4 regions of the Pantoea sp. Ae19-2 genome follow, and region 2 is predicted to be linked to each of the others. Evidence: predicted binding sites of a transcription regulator. Region 2 holds the regulator's gene; each other region holds the start of a gene.
What was found. Region 2 encodes sigma-54, which starts transcription at its own class of promoters, with help from an activator protein. Its sites were predicted from a motif close to GTTGGCACANNTTTCGCTNT; they were not measured.

Region 1: glnK (P-II family nitrogen regulator) is a predicted target of sigma-54. The motif match lies at 2,325-2,344, and genes of this name have one in related genera.
Region 3: AAIE03_RS20090 (gamma carbonic anhydrase family protein) is a predicted target of sigma-54. The motif match lies at 2,568-2,587, and genes of this name have one in related genera.
Region 4: glnA (glutamate--ammonia ligase) is a predicted target of sigma-54. The motif match lies at 2,306-2,325, and genes of this name have one in related genera.

The regions. Positions count from the first base shown of each region.
Region 1 is NZ_JBCHWE010000001.1:2,759,132-2,764,620, forward strand. Features, by position in the region: gene tesB (acyl-CoA thioesterase II) at 1-563, shown strand, start outside; gene amtB (ammonium transporter AmtB) at 610-1,899, opposite strand; gene glnK (P-II family nitrogen regulator) at 1,934-2,272, opposite strand; gene AAIE03_RS12865 (SmdB family multidrug efflux ABC transporter permease/ATP-binding protein) at 2,530-4,305, opposite strand; gene AAIE03_RS12870 (SmdA family multidrug ABC transporter permease/ATP-binding protein) at 4,298-5,489, opposite strand, start outside.
Region 2 is NZ_JBCHWE010000001.1:3,450,879-3,456,367, forward strand. Features, by position in the region: gene kdsD (arabinose-5-phosphate isomerase KdsD) at 1-119, shown strand, start outside; gene kdsC (3-deoxy-manno-octulosonate-8-phosphatase KdsC) at 133-699, shown strand; gene lptC (LPS export ABC transporter periplasmic protein LptC) at 696-1,277, shown strand; gene lptA (lipopolysaccharide ABC transporter substrate-binding protein LptA) at 1,246-1,800, shown strand; gene lptB (LPS export ABC transporter ATP-binding protein) at 1,806-2,531, shown strand; gene rpoN (RNA polymerase factor sigma-54) at 2,580-4,016, shown strand; gene hpf (ribosome hibernation promoting factor) at 4,038-4,325, shown strand; gene ptsN (PTS IIA-like nitrogen regulatory protein PtsN) at 4,478-4,957, shown strand; gene rapZ (RNase adapter RapZ) at 5,007-5,489, shown strand, end outside.
Region 3 is NZ_JBCHWE010000001.1:4,347,310-4,352,798, forward strand. Features, by position in the region: gene AAIE03_RS20070 (DNA topoisomerase family protein) at 1-113, shown strand, start outside; gene tsaC (L-threonylcarbamoyladenylate synthase type 1 TsaC) at 123-695, shown strand; gene aroE (shikimate dehydrogenase) at 699-1,517, shown strand; gene AAIE03_RS20085 (DUF1488 family protein) at 1,514-1,771, shown strand; gene AAIE03_RS20090 (gamma carbonic anhydrase family protein) at 1,726-2,292, opposite strand; rRNA gene AAIE03_RS20095 (16S ribosomal RNA) at 2,784-4,323, shown strand; tRNA gene AAIE03_RS20100 (tRNA-Glu) at 4,487-4,562, shown strand; rRNA gene AAIE03_RS20105 (23S ribosomal RNA) at 4,772-5,489, shown strand, end outside.
Region 4 is NZ_JBCHWE010000001.1:3,973,065-3,978,553, reverse strand. Features, by position in the region: gene typA (ribosome-dependent GTPase TypA) at 210-2,033, opposite strand; gene glnA (glutamate--ammonia ligase) at 2,466-3,875, shown strand; gene glnL (nitrogen regulation protein NR(II)) at 4,069-5,118, shown strand; gene glnG (nitrogen regulation protein NR(I)) at 5,126-5,489, shown strand, end outside.

The DNA of each region.
Region 1 (5,489 bases), 690 kb from region 2:
TTTTTTATATGACGGCCTCTTTCCAGTCGCCGGAAAGCGGCTTTGAACATCAGAAACCCATGCCGCAGGTGAAAGGGCCTGATAATCTCCCCAACGAGCAGCAGATGGCGCAAAAAATGGCCCATATGCTGCCAGAAAAGCTGCGCGAGAAATTTATCGCCGAGCGTCCGCTGGAAATCCGCCCGGTGCAGATCCACAACCCGTTACGAGGCCACGTTGATAAACCGCAGCGTCAGGTGTGGATTCGGGCTAACGGCACCCTGCCCGACGATTTACGCATCCATCAGTATCTACTGGGCTACGCTTCCGACCTTAACTTTTTGCCCGTGGCGCTGCAGCCCCATGGCAAGGGCTTTCTGGAACCCGATATGCAGGTGGCAACGATTGACCACTCTATGTGGTTTCACCGTGAGCTGAATTTTAACGACTGGCTGCTCTACAGCGTGGAGAGCACCTCTGCATCGGGCGCGCGGGGCTTTGTACGCGGTGAGTTTTACAACCAGCAAGGGGAACTGGTGGCGTCAACGGTTCAGGAAGGTGTGATGCGCCAGCGCAGCGAATAGTAAAAAGGGGCGAAATCGCCCCTTTTCTCTTATCGTTACAGATGAATTAATGGTTGTATGCGTTCTCGCCATGGCTGTTGACGTCCAGGCCTTCGCGCTCCTGCTCTTCCGGCACGCGCAGCCCTACAATCATATCCGCCAGTTTAAAGCCAATGAAGGCCACCACGGCAGACCAGACGATAGTCACCCCTACGCTGAACAGCTGAACGGCAACCTGATGCCCCATAGTGACGCCTGGTGCATAGCCTACGCCGCCCAGAGAAGAGGACGCGAACACGCCCGTCAGGATACAGCCGATGATGCCACAGACGCCGTGAACGCCGAATACGTCACAAGGATCGTCAACCCGCAGCCATCTTTTCAGCGTTGTTACGCCCCAGATGCCCGCCAGACCACCGGCTAAACCGATAATTAACGCGCCACCGACGCCGACATAACCACAGGCTGGCGTAATGGCAACCAGACCCGCAATAAAACCAGAACAGGCACCTAACAGAGAAGGTTTACCACGCAGCGCCCACTCGCCGAAGGTCCATGCCAGCACAGCAGCGGCAGTCGCCACAACGGTATTCAGGAAAGCCAGTGCGGCAATTTCGTTAGCTGCCGACGCCGAGCCTGCGTTGAAGCCAAACCAGCCGACATACAGAATCGCGGTACCGGTAAAGACCATTGGCAGGTTGTGAGGTTTAAATGCCTCTTTGCCGAAGCCTGCACGTTTGCCCACCAGGTAAGCACCGACCAGCCCGGCAACCGCCGCGTTAATGTGCACAACCGTGCCGCCAGCAAAGTCCAGCGCGCCATCCTGAGCCAGTAAGCCGCCAGCCCAGACCATATGCGCGATAGGCAGATAAGCCAGCGTCAGCCATACCGCCACGAAAATCAGTACGGCTGAGAAACGAATACGTTCCGCAATGGCACCGACGATCAGCCCCACGGTAATACAGGCAAAGGACGCCTGGAAAGCCACATGGATGTATTGATAAAAGCTGCCCATTACCGCTGTCAGCGCAATGTTTTTCAGCATCACCCAGTTGAAGCTGCCAAAGAAAGCATTGCCTTCGCTAAAGGCCAGTGAGTAGCCATAAATCACCCACAGCACACATACCAGCGAAAAGGTGACCGCCACCTGAGTGAGCATAGAGAGCACGTTTTTACCGCGGATCAAGCCGCCGTAAAACAGCGCAATCCCGGGAATTGACATAAACAGCACCAGCGCAGTGCAAATCATCATAAAGGCGTTATCGGCTTTGTCTGCAACGGCAGGCGCAGCAGCCATTGCCAGCGACGGTAACAGTGCCAGGCTGGTGAGGCCCAACTTGGTCAGCATTTTATTCATTTTTTTTCCATCCCATCACATTACTGAGTCTTGTTTACAGTGCGGCTTCGTCGGTTTCGCCGGTACGTATGCGAATCACGCGCTGCAGTTCAGCAACGAAAATCTTGCCGTCGCCAATTTTTCCGGTGTAAGCCGATTTACTGATTACGTCCACCACTTCGTCCAGTTGGTCGTCTGCAATGGCGATATCAATTTTGACCTTGGGCAGAAAGTTCACGCTGTATTCCGCACCACGGTACAGTTCGGCGTGCCCTTTCTGACGTCCAAAACCTTTCACTTCGGAGACGGTCAGTCCCTGAATACCAATGGAGGATAATGCCTCTCGCACATCTTCCAGCTTGAACGGCTTAATTACGACGGTAACCAGCTTCATAGCCTCTCCTTAAGGAATTGAAATAAGTAAGTCTCATGGACACGCAGAGACTTAAGCAAAGGCTGTGCCAGATGTAAGTATTGTGCGAAATCCGTTATCAGGCCGCGACGGAATAAGGCTCAGGAAATGCTGAATATCGGTCTGGGAAAAACTGGGGGATTAATAAACGAAGCGGATGCACTCCTTTGGTGCTGTTACGCTCAAAGGCGTGCATCCTGACGGAACAATGGAGAAAAAGATGCGCAAAAAAGGTGCAATCACCCTGCGCTGACTAACGGTGCTGCCGATTCCAGTTCATCGCCAACCTGTTGCAACTGATACATTTGCCAGTAGCGCCCTTCCTCTGCCAGCAGCTGCTGGTGCGTGCCCTGCTCGACAACATGACCACGGTGCAGCACCAGTATGTTGTCTGCTTCGGTAATGGTGGAAAGACGGTGGGCGATAACCACCAGCGTCGTATGCTGACGCAGGGTGCGCAGCGTGTGCTGAATGGCCTGCTCTGTACCGGAATCGATATTTGCGGTGGCTTCATCAAGGATGAGAATCTGCGGCAGTTGTACCAGTACGCGTGCCAGCGCCAGTAATTGCTTTTGCCCTACCGACAGGTTATTCCCCTGTTCGCCCAGTCGGGTATGAATACCAGCAGGCAATGCCCGGGCCAGCGGCGCCAGCTGTACCTGCTCCAGCGCCGTCCACACGGCTTCTTCGCTGATATCCCGACCCAGCCGCACGTTGGCCAGCAGCGTGTCGGCCAGTACGACCGGATCCTGCTGTACCATCGCGATGCTGCGTCGTAGCGCCTGGTGGGAATATTGCCCCAACGGACGATCGTCCAGACGGACTTCACCGCGCGTCACCGGATAGTAGCCCATTAACAGGTTTGCCAGCGTGCTCTTGCCGCTGCCGGTATGACCGACCAGAGCGACAAAGCCGCGTGAAGGCACATCCAGCGAGATGTTGCTTAGCACGTCCCGATCATCGCGATAGGCAAAGCTCAGGTTATCCAGCGTAATGCGTCCGGACGCCATGGGTCGATCGCTGTCACCATAGTGCTGCTGGGGCGCATCCATCAGTTCAAAAATACGCTCGCCCGCGACAACTGCCTGCTGCAACATCGACTGCTGCGTAGTGAGTTCGATTAAGGGCTCGTTAAGCCGTCCCAGATAGGTGATAAACGCGTACAGCACCCCGACTTCGAAAACGCCGGGCATTGAGAAACTGAATAACAGCAGCAGCCCGCACAGCACCAGCGCCGAAAACAGGCTTAAAAGCGGCCGTAACAGGAAGCCATCGAGCCGCAGGGTTTCCATGCGCGCCAGATAGTGAGAGCGGCTGGCTTCCCCCATGCGTTCGCCAAAACGTGCCTGCTGGCGGAACTGCTGAATCACGCTCATCCCGCTAATCACTTCGTTAAAACCGTTGTTGATATCGGCCAGATAGCTGCGAACGCGACGCGCTATCGGTGTACTGAAGCGCTGATAAATCAGCATGACGATGAGCACCATAGGGAAAATCAACATCGCCACCAGCGCCATGCGCCAGTCCAGGCTGAACATGGCCACCATCATTGCGCCCACCAGCGCGGCGCTGCGCAGGACCGTCGCGACAACGGTCACATACAGATCCCGGACGACTTCCGTGTCGTTGGTGACCCGGGAAATCAACTGCCCCACCGGCTGGGTATCAAACGCAGCGAGTGGCTGACGCAGCGCCGCGTTCATGGCATCGGTGCGTAAACGCTGCACCACGCCAATCGCGGCCTGGTTAAACAGTAACGCCTGCCCGTAATGCAGGGCGGCGGCCAGCAGCTGCAGCAGAATAAAACTCACGACCAGTCCTGCCACGATGCCCCAGGGCATTTGATGCTTTGCCACCAGATTATCGATGAAATAACTCACCAGAACCGGGCCGGTGACTTCGGCGGCGGCGGCAATCCAGAGCATCAACACGGCCAGCGACAGCGATTTGCGCCACGGTTTACCGTAGCTCAGCAGGCGTTTAAGTGTTGGCCACATACGTTGTGACTTAGCCATGCGGCACTCCTTTTTCCGTTTCATCATCATCCAGTGCGGCTTCCAGTTGCTGATAGCGATACATATCCCGATACCAGCCCGCCGCGTTGGTCAGAGCAGCGTGGTCGCCTCGCTGCGCCACGGTGCCCTGATGCAGCACCAGAATCTCACTGGCTTCCGTGAGTGCCGACAGGCGGTGGGCGCTGATGATCAACGTGCGCCCTTTGCCCCACAGGCGCAGATTATGCAAAATTTCGTGTTCTGTGCGTCCGTCCACGGCCGACAGCGCATCGTCCAGAACCAGGATCTCCGCATCAAGCAGCAGGGCACGGGCGATTGAAATACGCTGTTTCTGACCGCCGGACAGCATGACTCCGCGCTCCCCGACTTCGGTTTCGTAGCCTTGCGGCAGGCGTAAGATATCGTCATGGACGCAGGCCATTTTTGCCGCCTGCTCAATATCCTCCTGACTGGCATCCGGCCTGCCCAGCGCAATGTTATTGGCCACGCTGTCGGAAAACAGAAACGGCGTCTGACTGACGACGGCGAGACGGCTGCGCCAGCTGTCCAGCCGCAGCTGTGGCAGCGGGATGGAATGGTAGCGGATATCCCCCTGCTGAATATCGAAGTGACGCTGAATCAAACTCAGCAAGGTCGTTTTACCACTGCCGGTCGGGCCGCACAGGCCCAGCATATCGCCCGGCTTGAGTTGAAATTCAACCTGGCTCAGTATCGCACCTGAACTGGCGGGATAGCTGAATTCGCGAATCGAGACCTGTAACGTTCCGGCCCTGTCAGGCAAGGTTTTATCACCGTCCTCAACGACCGGTGCCTCAGAAAGCAGCGCGCGAATTCGGCTCCAGGCAGCACTGCCACGCTCAACAATGTTAAACATCCATGCCAGCGCCAGCATCGGCCAGATCATCAATCCCAGGTACATGACAAAGCTGGTGAGCTGCCCCAGCGTCATTTGATCATGCCACACCAGCCAGCTTCCGCCGCCAATCGCCAGCAGGTTGGCAAAGCCAATCGCGATATAAATGGTGGGATCAAAACGCGCATCCACTCGCGCAACGCGCAGGTTTTTCTCTCCGGTATCACGTGCAATATCGGCGAACTGCGCCGACTGATGTTGCTCCAGCCCAAATGCCTTAATCATTCGGATGCTGGTAAGGCTCTCTTGCGTCTGATCGTTCAGGCTGGAA
Region 2 (5,489 bases):
CGGTGGATGCGCTGAATTTGATGCAAACCAAAAACATTACTTCCCTGCTGGTGGCCGATGACGACCGTCTGTTGGGTGTGGTACATATGCATGACATGCTGCGCGCTGGCGTAGTGTAAACAGGAAGACATAATGCAGTCGGAAAATGCCACTTTAGAAACGTGCTACGGCCCGGTCAGTTCAGATGTCATGACGCGCGCCAGTAAAATTCGCCTGCTGATCTGCGACGTTGACGGTGTGATGTCGGATGGTCTGATTTATATGGGGAACAGCGGCGAAGAGCTGAAAACCTTTAACGTGCGCGATGGCTATGGCGTTCGCTGCCTGCTGACCTCTGACGTCGAAGTGGCTATTATTACCGGCCGCACGGCCAAATTACTGGAAGACCGCTGTAAAACGCTCGGGATTCGCCACCTTTATCAGGGGCAATCAGATAAGCTTTTGGCCTATGGTGAACTTCTGGATACACTGTCGCTCTCTGACGATCAGGTCGCCTATATTGGCGACGACCTGATTGACTGGCCAGTGATGGCGAAAGTCGGGCTAAGCGTGGCTGTCGCCGATGCCCATCCATTGCTATTGACGCGCGCGAACTACGTTACCCGTATTGCCGGTGGGCGCGGTGCGGTGCGGGAGCTGTGCGATCTCATCTTAATGGCGCAAAATAAATTCGAGGATGCCAAAGGGCAATCAGTATGAGTAAAAGCAGGCGTTGGATAACGTTGGGTCTGGCCTTGATTGCGCTGGTGCTTATTGGCTGGAATTTCACTAACCGGGATGGCGACAACAGCGCGCCGGTAGCGAATAATAATCAAACGCCAACCTACACCAGTGCTAACTCCCATACCGTAGTCTACAACCCGCAAGGTGGACTGGCTTACAAGCTGGTATCGGATAAAGTCACCTATTTCGAAGACAGCGGAATAAGCTGGTTTGATAATCCGGTGATGACCACCTATGACGAAAATAAAATGCCGACCTGGACGATACGCGCAGATAAAGCAAAGCTTACCAAAGATCGGATGCTGTATCTTTATGGCCATGTTGAGCTGAATGCTCTGGCTCAGGACTCCCAGCTTGAGCGTATTAAAACGGATAACGCTCAGGTCAATCTTGTCACTCAGGACGTCGCCTCTGACGACCAGGTGACGTTATATGGCCGCAGTTTTAACTCCACCGGTATGAAAATGCGCGGTAATTTACGGACAAAGAACGCCGAGTTAATCGAAAAGGTCAAAACTTCTTATGAAATTCAAAATGAACAAAAACAACATTAAGTTTTTACTGGCCAGCCTGCTGCTTGCAGCCAGCCTGCCTGCTCTGGCGCTGACCGGTGACTCGGACAAACCCGTGAATATTGACTCTGAGAATCAGTCTCTGGATCTGCAAGGCAATGTCGCGACCTTCACCGGTAACGTTATTGTCACCCAGGGATCGATCAAAATCACCGCGGATAAAGTGGTGGTCACGCGTCCGGGCGGCGACAGCAAAAAGACCATAGTTGATGCTTACGGTAATCCTGCCACCTTTTACCAGATGCAGGACAACGGCAAACCGGTTCAGGGCCATGCGTCCAAACTGCATTATGAGCTTGCCAATGACTTTGTTGAGCTGACCGGCAACGCCTACATTGAGCAACTGGACAGCAACATCAAAGGCGACCGCATCACCTATCTGGTAAAAGAGCAAAAAATGCAGGCTTACAGCCAGGGCCAGAGCAAGCGCGTAACGACCGTGCTGGTGCCGTCGCAGTTGCAGGATAAGCCCGCGTCAACCAACAGCGAAAAAAAGAGTAACTGATCACTATGGCCACATTAATCGCAGAAAACCTGGCAAAGGCTTATAAAGGCCGCCGCGTGGTTGAAGACGTCAGCCTGCAGGTAAAGTCCGGTGAAATCGTCGGGCTGCTGGGTCCAAACGGTGCGGGTAAAACGACCACCTTTTACATGGTGGTGGGCATTGTTCCGCGCGATGCGGGACGCATCATTATTGATGACGAAGATATCAGCATCCTGCCGCTTCATGCGCGTGCGCGCCGCGGCATTGGCTATCTGCCGCAGGAAGCCTCAATCTTTCGTCGCCTGAGCGTTTACGACAACCTGATGGCGGTCCTGCAAATTCGTGATGACTTAACCGAAGAGCAGCGACAGGATCGGGCTAACGAGCTAATGGAAGAGTTTCATATTGCTCATCTCCGCGACAATATGGGGCAATCGCTGTCGGGCGGTGAGCGCCGTCGCGTAGAAATTGCGCGTGCGCTGGCAGCGAATCCGAAATTTATCCTGCTGGATGAACCCTTTGCCGGGGTCGACCCGATTTCCGTTATCGACATTAAAAAAATCATTGAACACCTGCGTGACAGTGGCCTTGGTGTTCTCATCACCGACCACAACGTGCGAGAAACGCTGGCGGTCTGTGAACGCGCCTATATCGTCAGTCAGGGAAATCTGATTGCGCACGGTACGCCGAATGAAGTCCTTGCAGATGAGCAAGTTAAACGGGTTTATTTGGGTGAAGAGTTCAGACTCTGATAAGGTGTCGTTAATACTGATGTTTACCCGGGAATATCCATCCTGTCTATGAAGCAAGGTTTGCAACTCAGGCTCAGCCAACAACTGGCGATGACCCCACAACTGCAGCAGGCGATACGTCTACTGCAGCTCTCTACGCTCGAACTCCAGCAAGAGTTACAGCTGGCGCTGGAAAGCAATCCCCTGCTTGAGCAAACCGATCTGCACGATGAAATAGACGCGAAAGAGTATCAGGAAGGCGAAGCGGGACTGGATACCCGAGAAGCGCTGGAACAAAAGGATATGCCTGAAGAGCTGCCGCTTGACGCCACGTGGGACGAGATTTACACCGCAGGCACGCCTTCAGGAACCGGTACCGATTATCAGGATGACGAGCTGCCGATTTATCAGGGCGAAACCACACAGTCACTGCAGGACTATCTTATGTGGCAGGTCGAGTTAACGCCCTTCAGCGATAACGACCGTGCCATTGCGACCTCTATCGTCGATGCCATTGATGACACCGGTTATCTTACCGTTTCACTTGAAGAGATTCTCGACAGTATCGGTAACGACGAACTGGAAATCGACGAAGTCGAAGCCGTGTTAAAGCGCGTTCAGCGTTTCGATCCTGTCGGCGTCGGCGCGCGTGATTTGCGCGACTGCCTGCTGGTGCAGCTGTCGCAGTATGCGCCTGAAACGCCGATGCTGGCGGAAGCAAAATTGATCGTCAGCAGCCATCTCGATTTGCTGGCGAACCACGATTTCCGCAGCCTGATGCGCGTAACGCGTCTGAAAGAAGACGTACTGAAAGAGGCGATGCTGCTGATTCAGTCGCTCGATCCGCGCCCGGGTCAGTCGATTAACACCGGTGAACCCGAATACGTGATTCCCGATGTGCTGGTACGTAAAGTGACGACGCGCTGGACGGTCGAACTGAATACCGACAGCCTGCCCAGGTTGAAGATCAACCAGCAATATGCCGCCATGGGCGGAGCCGGACGCAACGACAGCGACAGTCAGTTTATCCGCAGTAATTTGCAGGAAGCCCGCTGGCTGATTAAAAGCCTTGAAAGCCGTAACGAGACATTGTTAAAAGTCTCCCGCTGTATTGTGGAACAGCAGCAGGCCTTTTTTGACCAGGGTGAAGAGTTTATGCGTCCTATGGTGCTGGCCGATATTGCCCAGGCGGTGGACATGCATGAATCGACGATTTCCCGCGTGACCACGCAAAAATACCTTCACAGCCCACGAGGCATTTTTGAACTGAAGTATTTTTTCTCCAGTCATGTTAATACTGAAGGTGGCGGAGAAGCGTCATCTACCGCTATTCGTGCGCTGGTGAAAAAATTAATCTCGGCGGAAAACCCCGCCAAGCCCTTGAGTGACAGTAAACTGACCTCCATGTTATCTGATCAAGGGATAATAGTGGCACGTCGAACCGTCGCTAAGTACCGCGAGTCTTTGTCCATACCGCCTTCAAATCAGCGTAAACAGCTGGTTTGACAGAAATGAGAAGGAAGACCTATGCAGCTGAACCTTACCGGGCAAAATGTTGAAATCACCGAACCCCTGCGTGAGTTCGTGACAACGAAATTTGCCAAACTGGAACATTACTTTGATCATATCAATCAGGTGTATGTTGTCCTGAAAGTTGAGAAGGTGACGCAGATTGCTGATGCAACCCTGCACGTCAACGGTGGCGAGCTGCACGCCACATCTGAAGCGGAAGATATGTATGCGGCAATTGACGGATTGATTGACAAGTTGACCCGTCAACTGACCAAATATAAAGACAAGCTAAAAAAACACTAACCTTCACGCTGGCAGGCGCGCCCGGCGCGCAAAGCTGAAAGGATGGGGCGGATTAACCGCCCCGTTTTGTCATCTGTGCCAGCGCCATTATTCCGCGACGTGATGTTTACGTACCGGGTTGATGGCTATGTGAACTCGCAAGTGAAACGACAATGAACAATGATTTAACACTGGAACTGAGCACGGTGCTTTCGCCAGACTGCACCCGCAGTAGCGTACACTGCCAAAGCAAAAAACGGGCGCTGGAGATTATCAGCGAACTGGCCGCTAAGCAGCTCAACCTGCCGCATCAAACGCTGTTTGAAGCGATCCTAACCCGTGAGCGCATGGGGAGCACCGGTATCGGTAACGGTATCGCGATCCCTCACGGCAAGCTGGAGGAAGATACTTTACGGGCCGTAGGCGTCTTTATCAGCCTGGAGCAACCCATCGCTTTTGATGCCGTGGATAACCAGCCTGTCGATCTGCTTTTTGCGCTACTGGTGCCGGCTGACCAGTGTAAAACCCATTTACATACGCTGTCGTTAGTGGCAAAACGACTGGCGGATAAAACGGTTTGCCGCCGCCTGCGTGCCGCGCAGAGCGATGAAGAACTGTATGCGATTATTACCGAAGCACAAACAGAGCAATAAAGCGCGTGATTTACCGGCGTAAGCCGGCTTTAAAACGGGAGAGAAGGTCATGGTGCTGATGATCGTCAGCGGTCGGTCAGGCTCGGGAAAGTCAGTGGCGCTTCGCGCGCTGGAAGACATGGGTTTTTACTGCGTTGATAACCTGCCAGTGGTGCTGTTGCCTCAACTGGCTGAATCACTGGTCGAGCGCAATATCTCTGCGGCCGTGAGTATTGACGTACGCAATATGCCCGAATCTCCTGAGATTTTTGAGACGGCGCTCAGCAGTTTGCCTTCAGCATTCTCACCGCAGTTGCTGTTTCTTGATGCCGATCGCAACACGTTGATCCGCCGTTACAGTGATACGCGCCGTCTGCATCCGTTATCCAGCAAGAATCTGTCGCTGGAAAGCGCGATTGACGAAGAGAGCGACCTGCTTGAACCGCTGCGTTCCCGTGCCGATCTGATTATTGATACTTCAGAGATGTCGGTACACGAACTGGCGGAGATGCTGCGTACCCGCTTGCTGGGTAAACGTGAGCGTGAGCTGACA
Region 3 (5,489 bases), 900 kb from region 2:
GGCGTTGTCCGCATTGTGAATTTCCACTTTTAGTTGAAAAAAAGACCACGCAAGGCACCCGGCTTTTTTGCGCCAGTAAACGTTGTGGCAAAGCTATCATTGAAGAGACGTAAGACATCATCATGCAAAATCAACCAGTTTCCGGCTCACTCCAGGATTGTGTGAACCATCTGAAGCAACATGCAGTCATTGCTTACCCTACAGAAGCGGTATTCGGCCTGGGCTGCGATCCTGATAATGAATCGGCCGTCATGGCGCTGTTGGCGTTGAAACGGCGGCCCGTGGAAAAAGGATTGATTCTGATAGCGGCCGATTATGGCCAGCTCATGCCCTACGTTTCCGATCACGTGTTAACGGCGATGCAGCGTGAACGTATGTTTGCCTGCTGGCCCGGCCCGGTGACCTTTGTCGTGCCTGCGGCACCGCATACGCCGCGTTGGTTAACCGGACAATTCGATTCTCTGGCTATTCGCGTCAGCGATCATCCTGACGTTCAGGCGTTGTGCCGGGCGTTTGGCAAGCCTCTGGTGTCAACCAGTGCGAATCTTTCAGGGCAGCCGCCCTGTCGCACAGTAGATGAAGTCAAACGGCAGTTTGGTCCGGCGTTCCCCGTGCTCAACGGGAACACGGGAGGCAGGTTAAATCCCTCCGAGATCCGCGACGTCATCAGCGGCAACCAGATACGGCAGGGTTAGCAGATGACACATTTTGCCGTTTTTGGTCACCCAATAAGCCACAGTAAGTCGCCGCAAATCCATCAGGCTTTTGCCAGACAAACGGGGATCACCCTTCAATATGATCGTATTGAAGCGCCTGTGGATAGTTTCCCCGAGGCGGTTACGACGTTTTTTGCCCAAGGCGGAGCGGGCGCAAATATCACGTTACCTTTCAAGCAGCAGGCCTGGGAATATGCCGATCAACTGACCGAGCGGGCTTCTACCTCGGGGGCGGTTAACACGTTGAAAAAGTGCCCGGACGGACAGATTCTTGGCGACAATACGGACGGCATTGGTTTAGTCAGCGATCTTCAGCGTCTGTCGATGATCAAACCAGGCGATCGTGTCTTACTGATGGGGGCTGGTGGGGCAGCGCGTGGCGTTATCCTGCCTCTGCTTTCTCTGGGAACGACGATTACGCTAGTCAACCGCACGGCTGCGAGTGCCCAAAGCATGGCAAAGGCGTTCGGACAGTATGGGGCGGTGAGTGCATGTTCATTTAATGCGCTGAGTGGTAAACAATTTGATTTACTGATTAACGCGACATCGAGTGGCATTAATGGCGATGTGCCGCCATTACCCTCATCATTAATCCATGCTGATTTACACTGCTATGACATGTTTTATCAGAACGGATTAACCGCTTTTCTGCGCTGGTGCCAACAACAGGGTTCATCGCATCTTGCGGATGGATTAGGCATGCTGGTGGGGCAAGCCGCGCATGCATTTCATTTATGGCATGGCATCATGCCGGAAATTGCGCCGGTGATCGCGTCATTGAAAGCGGAGCTGTCGTCGTGAATCAGGCTATCCAGTTTCCAGATCGTGAAACGCTGGATACGACATTAATGGCTGTCTGTTTCCCTGTTTTGGTCAATGGCATGGGGCTAACCTGTGCCATCAGTGTGACGGCTTTACACCAACAATTCGGGGAAGGGGATGCGATGGCACTGTTTCGTGACCATCGCTGGGATTTGGAAGATCAGGCGGAAGACTGTATCCGTAACGATCAGGTCGATAATGAAGGATGGATCTGGCTGTCGCCGGCCAGGTAGTCGTTCTTCCAACTGACATAGTTGCTGGCAGAGTAGAGCAATCCTGCTATTTCTTTTTCATTCAGCGGTCGGATCTGTTTGACCGGACTGCCTACATAAAGATAACCACTTTCCAGCCGCTTACCGGGAGGAACCAGGCTCCCGGCACCAATCAGAACGTCATCCTCAACAATCACGCCATCCAGCACAATTGACCCCATTCCAACCAGTACGCGATTGCCAATAGTACAACCGTGCAGCATGGCTTTATGTCCGACAGTAACATCCTCACCGATCACCAGTGGGAAACCTGCAGGATTAGCATCAGACTTATGGGTAACATGCAGCACGCTACCATCCTGAATATTGGTGCGGGCGCCGATGCGAACCTGGTTCACATCACCACGAATAGCCACCAGAGGCCAGATACCGACATCGTCTTCCATGATTACGTCACCCGCCACAACGCTGGTGGGATCAACCATGACGCGCAGACCCAACTGCGGGAAGAGATGTTTATAAGGACGTAACGCTACAGTCATTGTGCTCTCCTTTACTGTGTTTACCGGCAGCCTGATGCGATTGTGACCAACTGGCAAGGGGATTTTGCGCCGGATCGTTGGTGATCTAATCAATATGAATGTTTTCTCGGCAGTCAGTAAAAAGATCCAAAAAAAGGGTTGTGCAATTAAATCGGATCCCTATAATGCGCCTCCATCGACACGGCACAACGGCTTACGGAATGCGGTGTTGAGAGGGTCAGGCAACTGAGCCGCCGGAGAAAAACTTCTGAAAAAGAGGTTGACTCTGAAGGAGGAAAGCGTAATATACGCCACCTCGCGACAGACGGTTAACCCGCTGTTCGCACTGCTCTTTAACAATTTATCAGACAATCTGTGTGGGCACTCGCAGGATTGATATCAGCGTCTCCGGACGTAAAAAATATCAAGTCTCACGAGTGAACACATAATGAAATTCATTATGACGTTTTACAGATGAGCACCGCTTAACTTGTTTAAGCAAATCAAACTTTAAATTGAAGAGTTTGATCATGGCTCAGATTGAACGCTGGCGGCAGGCCTAACACATGCAAGTCGGACGGTAGCACAGAGAGCTTGCTCTCGGGTGACGAGTGGCGGACGGGTGAGTAATGTCTGGGGATCTGCCCGATAGAGGGGGATAACCACTGGAAACGGTGGCTAATACCGCATAACGTCGCAAGACCAAAGAGGGGGACCTTCGGGCCTCTCACTATCGGATGAACCCAGATGGGATTAGCTAGTAGGCGGGGTAACGGCCCACCTAGGCGACGATCCCTAGCTGGTCTGAGAGGATGACCAGCCACACTGGAACTGAGACACGGTCCAGACTCCTACGGGAGGCAGCAGTGGGGAATATTGCACAATGGGCGCAAGCCTGATGCAGCCATGCCGCGTGTATGAAGAAGGCCTTCGGGTTGTAAAGTACTTTCAGCGGGGAGGAAGGCGATGTGGTTAATAACCGCATTGATTGACGTTACCCGCAGAAGAAGCACCGGCTAACTCCGTGCCAGCAGCCGCGGTAATACGGAGGGTGCAAGCGTTAATCGGAATTACTGGGCGTAAAGCGCACGCAGGCGGTCTGTTAAGTCAGATGTGAAATCCCCGGGCTTAACCTGGGAACTGCATTTGAAACTGGCAGGCTTGAGTCTCGTAGAGGGGGGTAGAATTCCAGGTGTAGCGGTGAAATGCGTAGAGATCTGGAGGAATACCGGTGGCGAAGGCGGCCCCCTGGACGAAGACTGACGCTCAGGTGCGAAAGCGTGGGGAGCAAACAGGATTAGATACCCTGGTAGTCCACGCCGTAAACGATGTCGACTTGGAGGTTGTTCCCTTGAGGAGTGGCTTCCGGAGCTAACGCGTTAAGTCGACCGCCTGGGGAGTACGGCCGCAAGGTTAAAACTCAAATGAATTGACGGGGGCCCGCACAAGCGGTGGAGCATGTGGTTTAATTCGATGCAACGCGAAGAACCTTACCTACTCTTGACATCCACGGAATTTGGCAGAGATGCCTTAGTGCCCTCGGGAACCGTGAGACAGGTGCTGCATGGCTGTCGTCAGCTCGTGTTGTGAAATGTTGGGTTAAGTCCCGCAACGAGCGCAACCCTTATCCTTTGTTGCCAGCGATTCGGTCGGGAACTCAAAGGAGACTGCCGGTGATAAACCGGAGGAAGGTGGGGATGACGTCAAGTCATCATGGCCCTTACGAGTAGGGCTACACACGTGCTACAATGGCGCATACAAAGAGAAGCGACCTCGCGAGAGCAAGCGGACCTCATAAAGTGCGTCGTAGTCCGGATCGGAGTCTGCAACTCGACTCCGTGAAGTCGGAATCGCTAGTAATCGTGGATCAGAATGCCACGGTGAATACGTTCCCGGGCCTTGTACACACCGCCCGTCACACCATGGGAGTGGGTTGCAAAAGAAGTAGGTAGCTTAACCTTCGGGAGGGCGCTTACCACTTTGTGATTCATGACTGGGGTGAAGTCGTAACAAGGTAACCGTAGGGGAACCTGCGGTTGGATCACCTCCTTACCTGAAGATACCTTCCCGCGAAGTGCTCACACAGATTGTCTGATAGAAAAGTAATGAGCAAAGCGTCTACGCGTTGGGGTGCGGTAACAATATTAATTGTCGCCTGATTATACAATCTCACCTTCACGTGAAACTACCCGTGTCTGTTGCACAAGTATTTCACGTCCCCTTCGTCTAGAGGCCCAGGACACCGCCCTTTCACGGCGGTAACAGGGGTTCGAATCCCCTAGGGGACGCCACTTGCTTGGTGACAGGTGAAAGGTGTTGCCCACATATCTTAAAGATGACTTGCGAGTCATGTTTAAGATATTGCTCTTTAACAATCCGGAACAAGCTGAAAATTTGAAACGACACAGCGTCGCATTCTTCCGTAATAAAGAATGATGACAATGTGTTCGAGTCTCTCAAAAGCTCACGACACGCAGCGTAAAACGCCTGTGGGTTGTGAGGTTAAGCGACTAAGCGTACACGGTGGATGCCCTGGCAGTCAGAGGCGATGAAGGGCGTGCTAATCTGCGATAAGCGCCGGTAAGGTGATATGAACCGCAATAACCGGCGATACCCGAATGGGGAAACCCAGTGTGTTCCGACACACTATCATGCAGTGAATACATAGCTGTATGAGGCGAACCGGGGGAACTGAAACATCTAAGTACCCCGAGGAAAAGAAATCAACCGAGATTCCCCCAGTAGCGGCGAGCGAACGGGGAGGAGCCCAGAACCATCATCAGCTTGTGCATCAGTGGAAGCGTCTGGAAAGTCGCAGGGTACAGGGTGATACTCCCGTACACAAAGGTGCACAGGCTGTGAGTTCGATGAGTAAGGCGGGACACGTGGTATCCTGTCTGAATATGGGGGGACCATCCTCCAAGGCTAAATACTCCTGACTGACCGATAGTGAACCAGTACCGTGAGGGAAAGGCGAAAAGAACCCCGGCGAGGGGAGTGAAACAGAACCTGAAACCGTGTACGTACAAGCAGTGGGAGCCTCTTTATGGGGTGACTGCGTACCTTTTGTATAATGGGTCAGCGACTTATATTCTGTAGCAAGGTTAACCGTATAGGGGAGCCGCAGGGAAACCGAGTCTTAACTGGGCGTTAAGTTGCAGGGTATAGACCCGAAACCCGGTGATCTAGCCATGGGCAGGTTGAAGGTTGGGTAACAC
Region 4 (5,489 bases), 520 kb from region 2:
TCCCTGGATCATTCACTCTAGCGGTAAAAGCGCAGCCTGAACAGGCAGCCTGGACGAGAAAAACAGAAACAGTAAATTAAGGCACGACGACACAACGTTGAAAGGGCGGAGAGAAGAAGTTACGGGCTGGTTTAGGGTAGATTTAACTCTGGGTAGCAATCGCGCAGGAAAAAAAAAGCCCCGTTTAAACGGGGCTTCCTACAGCGCAGTTATGCGTCTTTACCGCCGCGTGAAGCACGCTTACGGTCGTTTTCAGTCAGGTGACGTTTACGGATACGCACTGACTGAGGGGTCACTTCGACCAGTTCGTCATCATCAATGAACTCGATAGCCTGCTCAAGTGTCATTTTGATAGGTGGAACCAGCGTCGTCGCTTCGTCAGTACCGGAAGCACGCATGTTAGTCAGCTTCTTACCGGTCAGGCAGTTTACAGTCAGGTCGTTAGAACGACTGTGAATACCGATGATCTGGCCTTCATAAACTTCTGCACCGTGACCCAGGAACAGCTTGCCGCGATCCTGCAGACCGAACAGGGCGAACGCAACCGCTTTACCCTGACCGTTAGAGATCAGCACGCCGTTCTGACGCTGGCCCACTTCGCCCGCACGAATATCATCGTAGTGACTGAAGGTGGAGTACAGCAGACCGGTACCTGAGGTCATGGTCATAAATTCGTTACGGAAACCGATCAGGCCACGGCTTGGGATCACGTAGTCAAGACGTACGCGGCCCTTGCCATCTGGATCCATGTTTTTCAGGTCGCCTTTACGCTCGCCCATGGCTTGCATGACTGAACCCTGATGCGTTTCTTCGATATCCAGCGTCACGTTCTCGAAGGGCTCTTGCTTACGGCCTTCGAATTCGCGGAAGATAACTTTCGGACGGGATACCGCCAGTTCGAAACCTTCACGACGCATGTTCTCGATCAGAACAGACAGGTGCAGCTCACCACGGCCCGATACGCGGAACGCGTCAGCATCTTCGGTTTCTTCAACACGCAGTGCTACGTTGTGAACCAGTTCTTTGTTCAGACGCTCAAGGATCTGACGAGACGTCACGTACTTACCTTCTTTACCGCAGAACGGAGAGGTGTTGACGTTAAAGAACATGGTAACCGTTGGCTCATCCACGCTCAGTGCTGGCAGCGCCTGCACGTTCTGCGGATCACAAATGGTGTCAGAAATGTTCAGCTCGCCCAGACCGGTAATCGCAATGATATCGCCTGCTTCTGCCAGGTCGCTGTCAATACGCTCCAGGCCCAGGTGAGTCAGCACTTTACCGACTTTACCGTTACGGGTTTTACCTTCGCTATCAATGATAGTGACTTGCTGGTTAGGCTTCACTTTACCGCGCTTGATGCGGCCGATACCGATAACGCCCAGGTAGTTGTTGTAGTCCAGCTGAGAGATTTGCATCTGCAGCGGGGCATCCGCTTCAACCTGTGGAGGCGATACATGGTCGACAATAGCCTGATACAGCGGGGTCATATCGTCAGCCATGTCTGTGTGCTCAAGACCGGCAATACCATTCAGCGCCGAGGCGAAAATGATAGGGAAGTCGAGCTGCTCGTCAGTCGCATCCAGGTTAACGAACAGGTCAAATACCTGATCAACAACCCAATCAGGACGCGCGCCAGGACGGTCAACTTTGTTGATAACCACAATCGGCTTCAAACCATGCGCGAACGCTTTTTTGGTTACGAAGCGGGTTTGCGGCATAGGGCCATCCATCGCATCTACAACCAACAGTACCGAATCCACCATAGACATTACGCGTTCAACTTCACCACCGAAGTCGGCGTGTCCTGGGGTATCAACGATGTTGATACGGTAGTCGTTCCATTTAATGGCGGTATTTTTTGCGAGGATGGTAATCCCACGCTCTTTCTCCAAATCATTGGAGTCCATCACGCGCTCGGTGGCTTCAGTACGGGCATCGAAAGTACCGGACTGTTGCAGCAGTTTATCAACCAGGGTGGTCTTTCCATGGTCAACGTGCGCGATGATGGCGATGTTACGCAAATTTTCGATCACAGCTTTTTTGCCTCAGGCATTAGAAATAACGCGGTATTGTACACGGATTAAGCGGGAGACTGAACACGATCACACTTTTCACTGAAAGTTTATTGCATTGTCGCAAAATCGCACTAATAGGCGTGCAAAATTTGCACAGCGTCGATGTTTTGCACCAAAAAAGTGCTCACTTTCAACCCAACCGCACACAAACAGTGCAATGCAACTATCATGGTGCATGACCTTTATGACAAAAAGGTGCATGACAGCGCGATTTTGTGCAAAGAAATAAAGTTGGCACAGAATTCGCTTTGTATTATCCAGATGAAAACGATGTAAGACAACGGTTACAGAGCTGGTCAGGATCAGATTCAGGAAAGACAGTTAACAGTCGTCTATTCCGTAACCCGGTTCTCGCCATGTAGACAATGACCATTTCCAGGAGAGTTGAGTATGTCCGCTGAACACGTTCTCTCGATGATGAACGAGCATGAAGTTAAGTTTGTTGACCTGCGTTTTACCGATACCAAAGGTAAAGAACAGCACGTTACTATTCCGGCTCACCAGGTTAACGCTGACTTCTTCGAAGAAGGCAAGATGTTCGATGGCTCTTCCATCGGCGGCTGGAAAGGCATTAACGAATCAGACATGGTGCTGATGCCGGATGCAACCACGGCGGTAATGGATCCTTTCTTTGAAGATTCTACCCTGATCATTCGTTGCGACATTCTTGAGCCAGGCACCATGCAGGGCTATGACCGCGATCCACGTTCTATCGCTAAGCGCGCGGAAGATTACCTGCGTTCTTCAGGCATTGCGGATACCGTTCTGTTTGGCCCAGAGCCAGAGTTCTTCCTGTTTGACGATATTCGTTTTGGTTCTTCAACTTCGGGTTCTCATGTTGCTATCGACGATATCGAAGCAGCCTGGAACACCGGCAAAGAATACGAAGGCGGCAACAAAGGCCACCGTCCAGGCCTGAAAGGCGGTTACTTCCCGGTTCCACCGGTTGACTCATCACAGGACATCCGTTCTGCCATGTGTCTGACCATGGAGCAAATGGGTCTGGTTGTTGAAGCCCATCACCATGAAGTTGCAACAGCAGGTCAGAACGAAGTGGCTACTCGCTTCAATACCATGACCAAAAAAGCTGACGAAATTCAGATCTACAAATATGTCGTTCACAACGTGGCTCATGCCTACGGCAAAACGGCGACCTTTATGCCAAAACCGATGTTTGGTGATAATGGTTCCGGTATGCACTGCCATATGTCGCTGTCTAAAGGCGGTCAGAACCTGTTCTCTGGCGATAAGTACGGCGGCCTGTCTGAAATGGCGCTGTTCTACATTGGCGGCATCATCAAGCATGCTAAAGCTATTAACGCCCTGGCGAACCCAACCACCAACTCCTACAAGCGTCTGGTGCCGGGTTATGAAGCGCCGGTGATGCTGGCCTATTCAGCGCGTAACCGTTCAGCCTCAATCCGTATCCCGGTTGTTGCCAGCCCGAAAGCACGTCGTATTGAAGCGCGCTTCCCGGATCCAGCGGCTAACCCATACCTGGCGTTTACCGCACTGCTGATGGCGGGTCTTGATGGCATCATCAACAAGATCCATCCTGGCGATGCGATGGACAAAAACCTGTATGACCTGCCACCGGAAGAAGAAGCTGAAATTCCAAAAGTTGCAGGTTCACTGGAAGAAGCGCTGATTGCCCTGAACGAAGACCGCGAGTTCCTGACCCGTGGCGGCGTGTTCACTGATGACGCGATCGATGCCTATATCGAACTGCGTAAATCCGAAAACGATCGTGTGCGCATGACGCCGCACCCGGTTGAGTTCGAACTGTACTACAGCGTTTAATTTCAGAATAAGCAAATGGGTGCCGCAGACAGATCTTGCAAAGGCGGCACCGATAGTCTGAAACGTTTTTTTGTTGCCGTGGAAACTTTAGCCCATCTTCGGATGGGCTTTTTTCTCCGCGAATTCATCGTTCATTCGCTTTAATTCCGGCTTAAAGATTACAATGCACTAAATCAGTGCAGAGGAACGCTGTATGGCAACTGCCTCACTGCCCGATGCCGGGCAGATTCTCAATACCTTAATCAACAGTATTTTGTTGGTGGATAACGATTTGGTTATTCACTACGCCAACCCCGCGGCACAGCAATTACTGGCGCAAAGCTCGCGTAAATTATTCGGCACGCCGTTACCTGAACTGACCGGCTACTTTTCGCTGAATGTCGAGGTAATGCGCGAGAGTCTTGAGGCGGGCCAGGGCTTTACGGACAGTGAAGTTACCCTGGTGGTCGATGGTCGGGCACATATTATGTCGCTGACAGCGCAGCGCTTGCCTGATGGCCTGATTTTGCTGGAAATGGCGCCCATGGATAATCAACGTCGCCTGAGCCAGGAACAACTCCAGCATGCTCAGCAGGTTGCGGCACGCGATCTGGTGCGTGGGCTGGCTCATGAGATTAAAAATCCGTTAGGCGGACTGCGCGGTGCGGCCCAGCTGCTGTCTCGCGCCCTGCCCGATCCCGCGCTGAATGAATATACCAAAGTCATTATTGAACAGGCCGATCGCCTGCGGAATCTGGTGGATCGCTTATTAGGGCCGCAACAGCCCGGGATGCACATCACCCAGAGTATTCATCAGGTCGCCGAACGGGTGGTCAACCTGGTCTCGATGGAGCTGCCAGAAAATGTGTCTCTGGTCCGCGATTACGATCCCAGCCTGCCGGAGTTGCCCCACGATCCCGACCAGATTGAACAGGTACTGCTGAATGTGGTGCGTAATGCGCTGCAGGCGCTGGGCGAGGACGGTGGCACGATAGTCATTCGCACCCGTACCGCCTTTCAGCTGACGCTGCACGGTACGCGGTATCGCCTGGTCGCCCGTATTGATATCGAAGATGACGGTCCCGGCATTCCGGCTCAGCTTCAGGATACGCTGTTTTATCCGATGGTAAGCGGACGTGAAGGCGGAACCGGTTTAGGTCTTTCTATTGCCCGTAGCCTGATTGATCAGCATTCAGGAAAAATTGAGTTTAACAGTTGGCCAGGTCATACCGAATTTTCGGTTTACCTGCCTATTCGCCAGTGAGGTTTCTATGCAACGAGGGATAGTCTGGATCGTCGATGACGATAGCTCCATCCGCTGGGTGCTTGAACGCGCGCTCACTGGAGCCGGTTTGAGCTGTGCGACCTTTGACAGTGCGAACGACGTGCTGAACGCATTAGCGACAAAAACGCCGGACGTTTTATTGTCAGACATTCGTATGCCCGGAATGGACGGGCTGACGCTGCTAAAACAGATTAAACAGCGCCATCCCATGCTCCCGGTCATCATCATGACGGCGCACTCCGATCTGGATGCCGCGGTCAGTGCCTATCAGCAAGGGGCCTTTGATTATCTGCCCAAGCCGTTTGATATTGATGAGGCTGTTGCGCTGGTCGAGCGCGCCATCAGCCACT